Regions from separate parts of the Klebsiella sp. KE9456 genome, predicted to be linked through region 1. Evidence: predicted binding sites of a transcription regulator. Region 1 holds the regulator's gene; the other holds the start of a gene.

Region 1 (4,219 bases):
CGCCAGTTTTCGCGTACCTTTGCTTTAGAACGTGAGAAAGTGAATAACCTTGATTCTCTGTGGGACGCGGTGACCGGCGGGTTGCTGCCAGTACCGCTGGAGATTCAGTTTATTCATTTAAACGATAATCAGCGTCGGCGATTTGGCGCATTAATTTTGCTGTTTGATGAAGCGGAAGAAGAGCTGGAAGGCGCGCTGCGTTTTAATCTGCGTCAGGCATAAAAAGGCCCCTGACAGAGCAGGGGCAAGTCGTCGGATAAGACGACGAGGGTTTATTTGTACAACTCAGCCGTTGCGTGCCAGCTATCGCCAGTACGGGCTTCAATAATACGGTAGCTGCTGGCGCCTTCTTTCTCGGCCTTAGCCGCCAGTTGTTGACGCATATCCATCGGGGCGCTGCCTACCTGAGAAATAGAGACGGTACCCATGGACTGCAGATTTTGTGCCTGCTCTGCGTTCACTTGGTTGACTGCCGCATTCGCGCCGAAAGAGAGAACGGATGCCAGTCCCAGGGATGCGATAATCATTGCGCTTTTCATGATCTTTTCTCCAACCTTAGTCATTGCAGCGGCAGGAGGTTGCGATCAACCTGGCCGCTGAAGAGATTCTGTATTCAGTTAATTATCAACTCTCATTAAATCTTATTGATAAAGTTCAGCCGTGGCGTGCCACTGGTCACCAGCGTGCGCTTCGATAATGCGATAAGAAGAAGCCCCTTTTTCTTGCGCTTTCTGGTTCAGCATTTCGCGCATGTCCATCGGAGAGGAACTGACTGCGCTAACGGAAACGGTACCGATGGCCTGCCGGCCTTGAGCCTGTTCGCCGTTGATAACATCAGCGGCGAAAGCACCAAAAGAGAGGACAGAGAGGATACTCAGTACTGCTACAGTGGTTTTGATTTTCATGATATTGACCTCGTCGAATCTTTTTGTCAGGGGCTTTTGTTTCGTGACCCCTATCACAAAATCAAGTATACACTAATAACTGAAAATATTAATACCGTGCTAATTATTTCTATCGATAATGATTACAAAGAAGTATCTTTCTTATAACGTATAAGAATTACAAATATCATCGTTTGGCCGTTATTGCCTGATATATTCAATTAAATCATTATGATATATGGATTTGATCTTTTGTGCGTTTTAGACTGAACCATTAGGTAAAGGAATGTATAGAGGCGAAAAAACACACGAAATGTTAAAGAAATGATAATTTTTTGAAAGGCATCCCCCTGGCGCTAACCAGAGGGACGTCGTTTAGAGTTCCTGCTCAAACAGGACGAGAATGGCGTCATGCAGCTCTTTAACGGAAAAACCCCTGGCCGGTGTGGTAAAGATGGTGTCATCTCCGGCGATACTGCCAAGGATACCTTCAGCCTTGCCAAGGGAGTCCAGAAGGCGGGCGATCAGCTGTGCCGCGCCAGGGCTGGTACGGATGACCACGACTGAATCGTTATAGTCGATGTCCAGCACCAGATTTTTCAACGGGCTGGAGGTGGTCGGCACACCAAGCTCGGCAGGCAGGCAATAAACCATTTCCATTTTTGCATTACGCGTACGTACCGCGCCAAATTTCGTCAGCATACGTGAGACTTTCGATTGGTTGATATTATCGAAACCTTCTTCTTGTAATGCTTGTACGATTTCACCTTGAGAGCTGAATTTTTCTTCTTTTAGCAGCGCTTTAAACGCTTTAACCAGTTCTTCTTGTTTTGCCGAAATTCGCATAAGTCACCCAATTATGGTGGTAAAAACCGTCTTATTATGCATAAGCATGCATTTTTATGCAAATAATCCGCAGGGGAGAAGCGTAAAAAATATTATGAAGGGGGCATATTTTAGCAAAAAAAACTAATCAGGAACATGCCTTCGTCACGGTGCGCAAATTGCGGGAAAAGTAAATAAAATGTTATTAAATGATATTGTTCTGTTGAACACGCTGGGTGTATTGTAACCAGTAGTCGTTCCGGTACTACGCTTTGCTGGATGATCGGCCCCAGGGAGAAACGCAATGTTGCTGCATTGCTACGCGCAACGACGCATTCTTCAACCATAATTATTGTAATTATTCATCTCGTGAATTAAGGTCCCGGCCACGGAGTAACGAAAGACGATATTAACCATAATAAGGAGTTTAGGATGAAAGTTGCAGTCCTCGGCGCAGCTGGTGGAATTGGCCAGGCGCTTGCCCTACTACTTAAGACCCAACTGCCTTCAGGTTCAAAACTCTCGTTGTACGACATCGCTCCGGTCACGCCGGGCGTGGCGGTGGATCTTAGTCATATCCCTACCGATGTAAAAATCAAAGGTTTTTCCGGTGAAGACGCGACGCCAGCGCTGGAAGGCGCCGATGTGGTGCTGATATCCGCAGGCGTGGCGCGTAAGCCCGGCATGGATCGTTCAGATTTATTTAATGTCAATGCCGGTATTGTGAAGAATCTGGTGCTACAGATTGCCAAAACCTGCCCACAAGCCTGCATTGGCGTTATTACCAATCCAGTCAATACAACCGTGGCGATCGCGGCGGAAGTGCTAAAGAAAGCCGGTATTTATGACAAGAACAAGCTGTTTGGCGTCACCACGCTGGATATTATTCGTTCTAATACTTTTGTTGCCGAACTGAAAGATAAATCTTCAACGGCGATAGACGTACCGGTTATTGGCGGCCACTCAGGGGTGACGATTCTGCCTTTATTGTCACAAATTGCGGGCGTGAGCTTTAGCGAGCAGGAAGTGGTGGATTTAACCAAACGCATTCAGAATGCAGGCACTGAAGTTGTTGAGGCAAAAGCTGGCGGCGGTTCAGCAACGCTGTCTATGGGCCAGGCCGCCGCGCGATTTGGCCTCTCTTTGGTGCGGGCCCTGCAGGGCGAACAAGGGGTGGTGGAATGCGCTTACGTTGAGGGCGATGGTCAATATGCCCGCTTTTTCTCACAGCCGCTGCTGTTAGGTAAAAATGGTGTAGAAGAGCGGCGGCCCATCGGTAAACTCAGCGCGTTTGAACAACATGCTCTGGAAGGTATGTTGGACACGCTGAAGAAAGATATCGCCCTCGGCGAGGATTTCGTGAACAAATAGCGTTTAACGAAAAGGGAAGCCGGGGCCTGCGCTCCGGCTTTTTACGCGCTTCTCTGGCTCCTTAATGACTGCAAATCTGTCTTTTGACTGGCAGGCGCCAGCGAGAGCGAGAGCTATGGCAAAAGTCGCTCCGGGATGTTTGCATGAATGATGCCGCGGGAACATCAGATCGCGTGGCCTGTGTGGTGGTCGCTGATGACCGTAACCGGGTTTCTGGTCAGATCCCCGGTCAGGGCTAAATTTGCTGACTAAAAGCGTTCCCTTGTCCGGGCGAGCTTGTTAATTTGTTGCCGGATATTCCTGTACGATGACATGCAGGGTGATTTTTTTATCGTCACGCATAATGATCACCGGAATTTCCGATCCCGGGCGAATCTCCGCCACCTGATCCATGGTTTCCAGCGCCGAAACGGCAGGCTTATTGTTAACCGAGATAATCACGTCGTTGGCGCGGATCCCCGCCAGGGCGGCTGGCCCATCCGGTGCGACGCTGTTCACCACGATCCCCTGGATCTGATCGAGACTGCCGCCACCTTGCGTATGCAGTGGCGCAATCTCTCGACCACTGATACCTATGTAGCCACGGATGACGCGACCATCACGGATCAGCTTATCCATAATCTTGGTTGCCAGTTGAAAAGGAATGGCAAAACCGATCCCCTCCGGCGTTTCGCCATCGTTACTTTTATCAAATGAAAGGGTGTTGATCCCCATCAGTTCGCCCAGCGAATTCACCAGCGCGCCGCCGGAGTTACCGTGGTTGATTGACGCGTCGGTCTGCAGGAAGTTCTGCCGTCCGGTGGGGTTGAGGCCGATACGACCGGTGGCGCTGATAATTCCCTGGGTAATGGTCTGCCCGAGGTTGTACGGGTTACCAATCGCCAGCACGACGTCACCAATATGCGGCACACGTTTTGGGTTAATCGGGATGACAGGCAGGCCACCGCTGGCGTTGATTTTTAACACCGCCAGATCGGTAAGGGAGTCGGAACCGACCAGGAGCGCTTCAAAAACCCGACCATCCTGCAATGCGACGATAATCTGGTCCGCATCGTTAATAACGTGCTTATTCGTCAGAATATAACCACGTTGGTCCATTATGACACCGGACCCGAGAGTCAACTGATTATGGCTGCTGC
Region 2 (4,219 bases), on a different contig from region 1:
GCCGGTCCCTGCGGGCGAAGGCGAGGTGGCTGGAGCGTTGCGCGACAGCCTGTGTCTGCTGCAAAAAAGCTACCGTTTTGGTCGTCATTCCGGCATCGGGCAACTGGCTTACGCGGTTAACCGCGGCGAGCGGGGCGCAGTCAGAGCAATCCTGCGCCAGCCATTTGATGATATTGCTTTGTACCCACTTAGCACCACGGAAGAGTATGAATCCATGCTTATTCAGGCGCAGGCGGGCTATAGTCGCTTCCTGCAACGGCTACGCGAGCGGGCCGGGCCAGAAGAGGTGATTGCCGCATTTACTGAATTCCAGTTGCTGTGCGCTCTGCGCGATGGCCCCTATGGCGTTAGCGGGGTGAATGAACAGCTGGAGCAGATGCTCAACCGTCAGCGGGCCATCGCTCTGCCACGATATTCCCGCTGGTATGAAGGACGTCCGGTGATGATCTCCCGTAACGACAGCGCGCTGGGGCTGTTTAACGGGGATATCGGTATCGCCCTGGAAAGAGGCGATGGGCTGCGAGTCTGGTTCCCGATGCCTGATGGTCGCATTAAGTCGGTCCATCCTGGCCGCCTGCCGGAACACGATACCGCCTGGGCGATGACGGTGCATAAATCGCAAGGGTCAGAGTTCGATCATGCGGCGCTGATTCTACCTTCCCGTAGCGTGCCGCTGGTGACCCGTGAACTGGTTTATACCGCCATTACCCGCGCGAAACAGCGGTTGTCGATATATGCCGATGAGCAGGTGCTTACCCAGGCAATCGTCGCGCGTACTGAACGGCGCAGCGGTCTGGCGGATATTTTCGCCGGGAAGTAAATGTATACACGCTGGCGGATCCGTTGTATGTCTTTCAGGGCATGGCACACGAGACCATCGGCAGGGCAAAATCAGTGTCACCATCATTTTCAGATGATAAAAAATTACCGCAATTATCCCCGGTCACACAGGCGTTTCCGGGGAGCGGCGTTTACCGTGCATACGCCGTTATGACGGGACGCAGGAGGAGAATCAGGTCAGATCAGCCATCAGCACTTTAGAACGGCGTTGGTAGTTGTACATCTTTTTTTTGCTCTCCGGCAGCAACTCGACGTCCACCGGGGTAAAGCCACGCTCCTGGAACCAGTGGATGCTGCGGGTCGTTAGCACAAACAGCTTGCTCAGGCCCATTTGTTTCGCCTGGGCGGCAATACGCTCAAGCAACACTTCACCGCGCGATGAACTACGATAATCCGGATGCACAGCCACACAGGCCATCTCGCCAATCTTCTCTTCCGGGAACGGGTACAGCGCAGCGCAGGCGATGGTGGTGTTATCGCGCTGAATAATGGTGAATTTGTCGATTTCCATCTCCAGCTGTTCGCGCGAGCGACGCACCAGGATACCCTGCTGTTCAAGCGGGCTAATCAACTCAAGGATCCCGCCGATATCGTTAATCGTCGCGCGGCGGATCTGCTCGGCGCTCTCCATCACTATCTGGGTGCCGATACCGTCACGAGAGAACAGCTCCTGCAACAGCGAGCCGTTTTCCTGGTAGCTAATCAGATGGCAACGACGTACGCCGCTGCGGCAGGCTTTCACCGCACCGCGCAGGAAACGAACCGTACCGGAGCTATAGTCTGCGTTTGCTTCCATTTCCTCCACTCGCGCCTGAGCTTCGTTGGGGAACAGTTCGGAGACGATATCGCCATTCTGGTCGTAGACCCCCTGAGAAGAACAAAAACCGATCATTTTTTCGGCTTTCAGCTTAATCGCCAGTTGGGTGGCAATCTCTTCAGAGGTCAGGTTAAAACTTTCGCCGGTAACAGAAACCGCAACCGGGCCCATCAGGACAATCGCGCCGTTATCAAGCTGGCGGTGAATGGCTTCTTCATCAATACGCCGAATGCGCCCGCTGTGGCAGTAATCCACGCCGTCATCGACGCCTAACGGTTGCGCGATCAGGAAGTTGCCGCTGACCACGTTGATGTGGGCCCCCTGCAACGGCGTGTTGTTGAGGCTCATTGACAGGCGGGCGGTAATTTCCAGTTGCAGCATACCTGCGGCCTGCTTAACCAGTTCGAGAGTTTTGGTATCAGTCACTCGGGTTTGTTTGTGGTAAACCGGCTCGTGGTGATGCTCCGCCAGGTTGGCATCAATTTGCGGGCGTGCGCCATACACCACCACCAGGCGAATTCCCAGACTGTGAAGCAGGCCAATGTCATTGACTATACTGGAGAAATTGTCATGCTCAATGGCTTCTCCGCCCAGCATGATGACAAACGTTTTACCCCGATGGGCGTTAATATAGGGAACAGAATGGCGGAATCCCTCTACCAGTTCGGTGCGACGTTCCTTCACCATTACACAACCTCAATGCATGATTATTCGTAATTACTGTATTTTTATTCCGTTTTATTGGCAAACGCAAGCCCCAATTTATTGCTGAATCGGAGAAAACAGAACCCGGTTGTCAAAGATTGTTTACCCTTTTATAGATGACAGGTTATACGCCTTTCGTTAAAGTTTCCGGTCAATCTGTTTGTTTTTGTTGCTTGGGAGTGGCATGTCGGGATACAAGTCAGGATTAAGCCGCCGCCGTTTTTTACAAGGGGCAGGCGCCATGTGGTTGATGAGTGTGAGTCCGGTTGGTTTGGCTGCGACAGCGCGGGTGGTGGCTGTGCGCGTCTGGCCATCATCGACCTACACGCGCATCACGGTGGAGTCCAGCCATATCCTGAAATATCGGCAGTTTACGCTCAGTAATCCCGAGCGTCTGGTTGTGGATCTGGAAGGGGTTCATCTCAATTCAGTGCTCAAAGACATGGGAGGGCAGATTCGCCGCGACGATCCTTATATTCAGTCCGCCCGCGTCGGGCAGTTCGATCCGCAAACCGTACGCATGGTATTCGAGTTAAAACAGGATGTGAAACCACAGCTGTTCGCCCTTGCGCCGGTTGCCGGGTTTAAAGAGCGTCTGGTGATGGATCTCTACCCCGCCAATGCCACCAATGTGCAGGATCCGCTGCTGGCGCTGCTTGAAGATTACAACAATGGCGATCTTCAACGTCAGATCCCACCAGCGGAAAGCGGCCCGAAACCGGGTAAAGCCGGGCGCGATCGGCCAATTGTTATTATGCTCGACCCCGGTCATGGCGGCGAAGATCCTGGCGCAATAGGGAAATATCGTACTCGCGAGAAAGACGTGGTGCTAAAGATTGCCCGACGGCTACGCGCGCTGATCGAGAAAGAGGGCAATATGAAGGTCTATATGACCCGCAATGAGGATGTCTTCATTCCGCTGAAGGTTCGCGTCGCTAAGGCGCAGAAGCAGCGCGCTGACCTGTTCGTCTCTATTCACGCCGATGCGTTTACCAGTCGTCAGCCCAGCGGATCTTCGGTCTTTGCCCTGTCGACGAAAGGCGCCACCAGTGCCGCAGCCAAATATCTGGCGCAAACTCAGAACGCCTCGGACCTGATTGGCGGCGTAAGTAAAAGCGGCGATCGTTACGTCGATCACACCATGTTTGATATGGTGCAGTCGCTGACCATTGCCGACAGCCTGAAGTTTGGTAAGGCAGTGCTGGAAAAGATGGGCCATATTAATAATCTGCATAAGAACCGGGTTGAGCAGGCGGGCTTCGCGGTGCTGAAAGCGCCGGATATTCCCTCAATTCTGGTGGAAACCGCGTTTATCAGCAACGTCGAAGAAGAGCGTAAATTGAAAACGGCGAAATTCCAGCAGCAAGTTGCCGAGTCGATTCTGGCAGGGATTAAAGCCTACTTCGCCGACGGCGCCACGCTGGCACGGCGAGGGTAATACGACAGGAAGGGGATATGGCTCTACTGAAGAGCGCGCATGGCGGCAATATTCGCGAGGCCGCCGCGCTATTGGGGATCTCTGCGCAACAGTTATTGGATTTTAGCGCCAATATTAATCCGCTGGGGATGCCGGAACGTTTAAAGCGCGCCATCATCGACAATATGGATTGTGCCGAACGTTATCCCGACGTTGAGTATCAGCAGTTGCACCTCGCGCTGGCGGAGCATCACCGGATATCCGCGTCATGGATCCTCGCCGGAAATGGGGAAACCGAAGCTATTTTCACCCTCGTTCAGGGGCTGAAGCCGCGTCAGGCGATGATCATTACCCCCGGCTTTGCCGAGTATCGCCGGGCGCTGCAATCGATCGACTGCGCAGTGCGGGAGTTTTTGCTGCGTGAAGAGGATGGCTGGCAG

The links. The regulator ArgR, encoded in region 1, controls arginine synthesis, uptake and breakdown. The targets are predictions, from matches to a motif close to ANTGAATAAAAATACANT.
Region 2: the regulator ArgR is predicted to act here: its motif matches at 2,377-2,394, upstream of argA (amino-acid N-acetyltransferase).

What each region holds. Positions count from the first base shown of each region.
Region 1 is NZ_JBDYQK010000021.1:27,315-31,533, forward strand. It holds gene ABK821_RS19535 (barstar family protein) at 1-222, shown strand, start outside; gene yhcN-B (DUF1471 family stress response protein YhcN-B) at 273-539, opposite strand; gene yhcN (peroxide/acid stress response protein YhcN) at 642-905, opposite strand; gene argR (transcriptional regulator ArgR) at 1,260-1,730, opposite strand; gene mdh (malate dehydrogenase) at 2,142-3,080, shown strand; gene degS (outer membrane-stress sensor serine endopeptidase DegS) at 3,360-4,219, opposite strand, start outside.
Region 2 is NZ_JBDYQK010000001.1:254,180-258,398, forward strand. It holds gene recD (exodeoxyribonuclease V subunit alpha) at 1-820, shown strand, start outside; gene argA (amino-acid N-acetyltransferase) at 1,013-2,344, opposite strand; gene amiC (N-acetylmuramoyl-L-alanine amidase AmiC) at 2,547-3,800, shown strand; gene cobD (threonine-phosphate decarboxylase CobD) at 3,818-4,219, shown strand, end outside.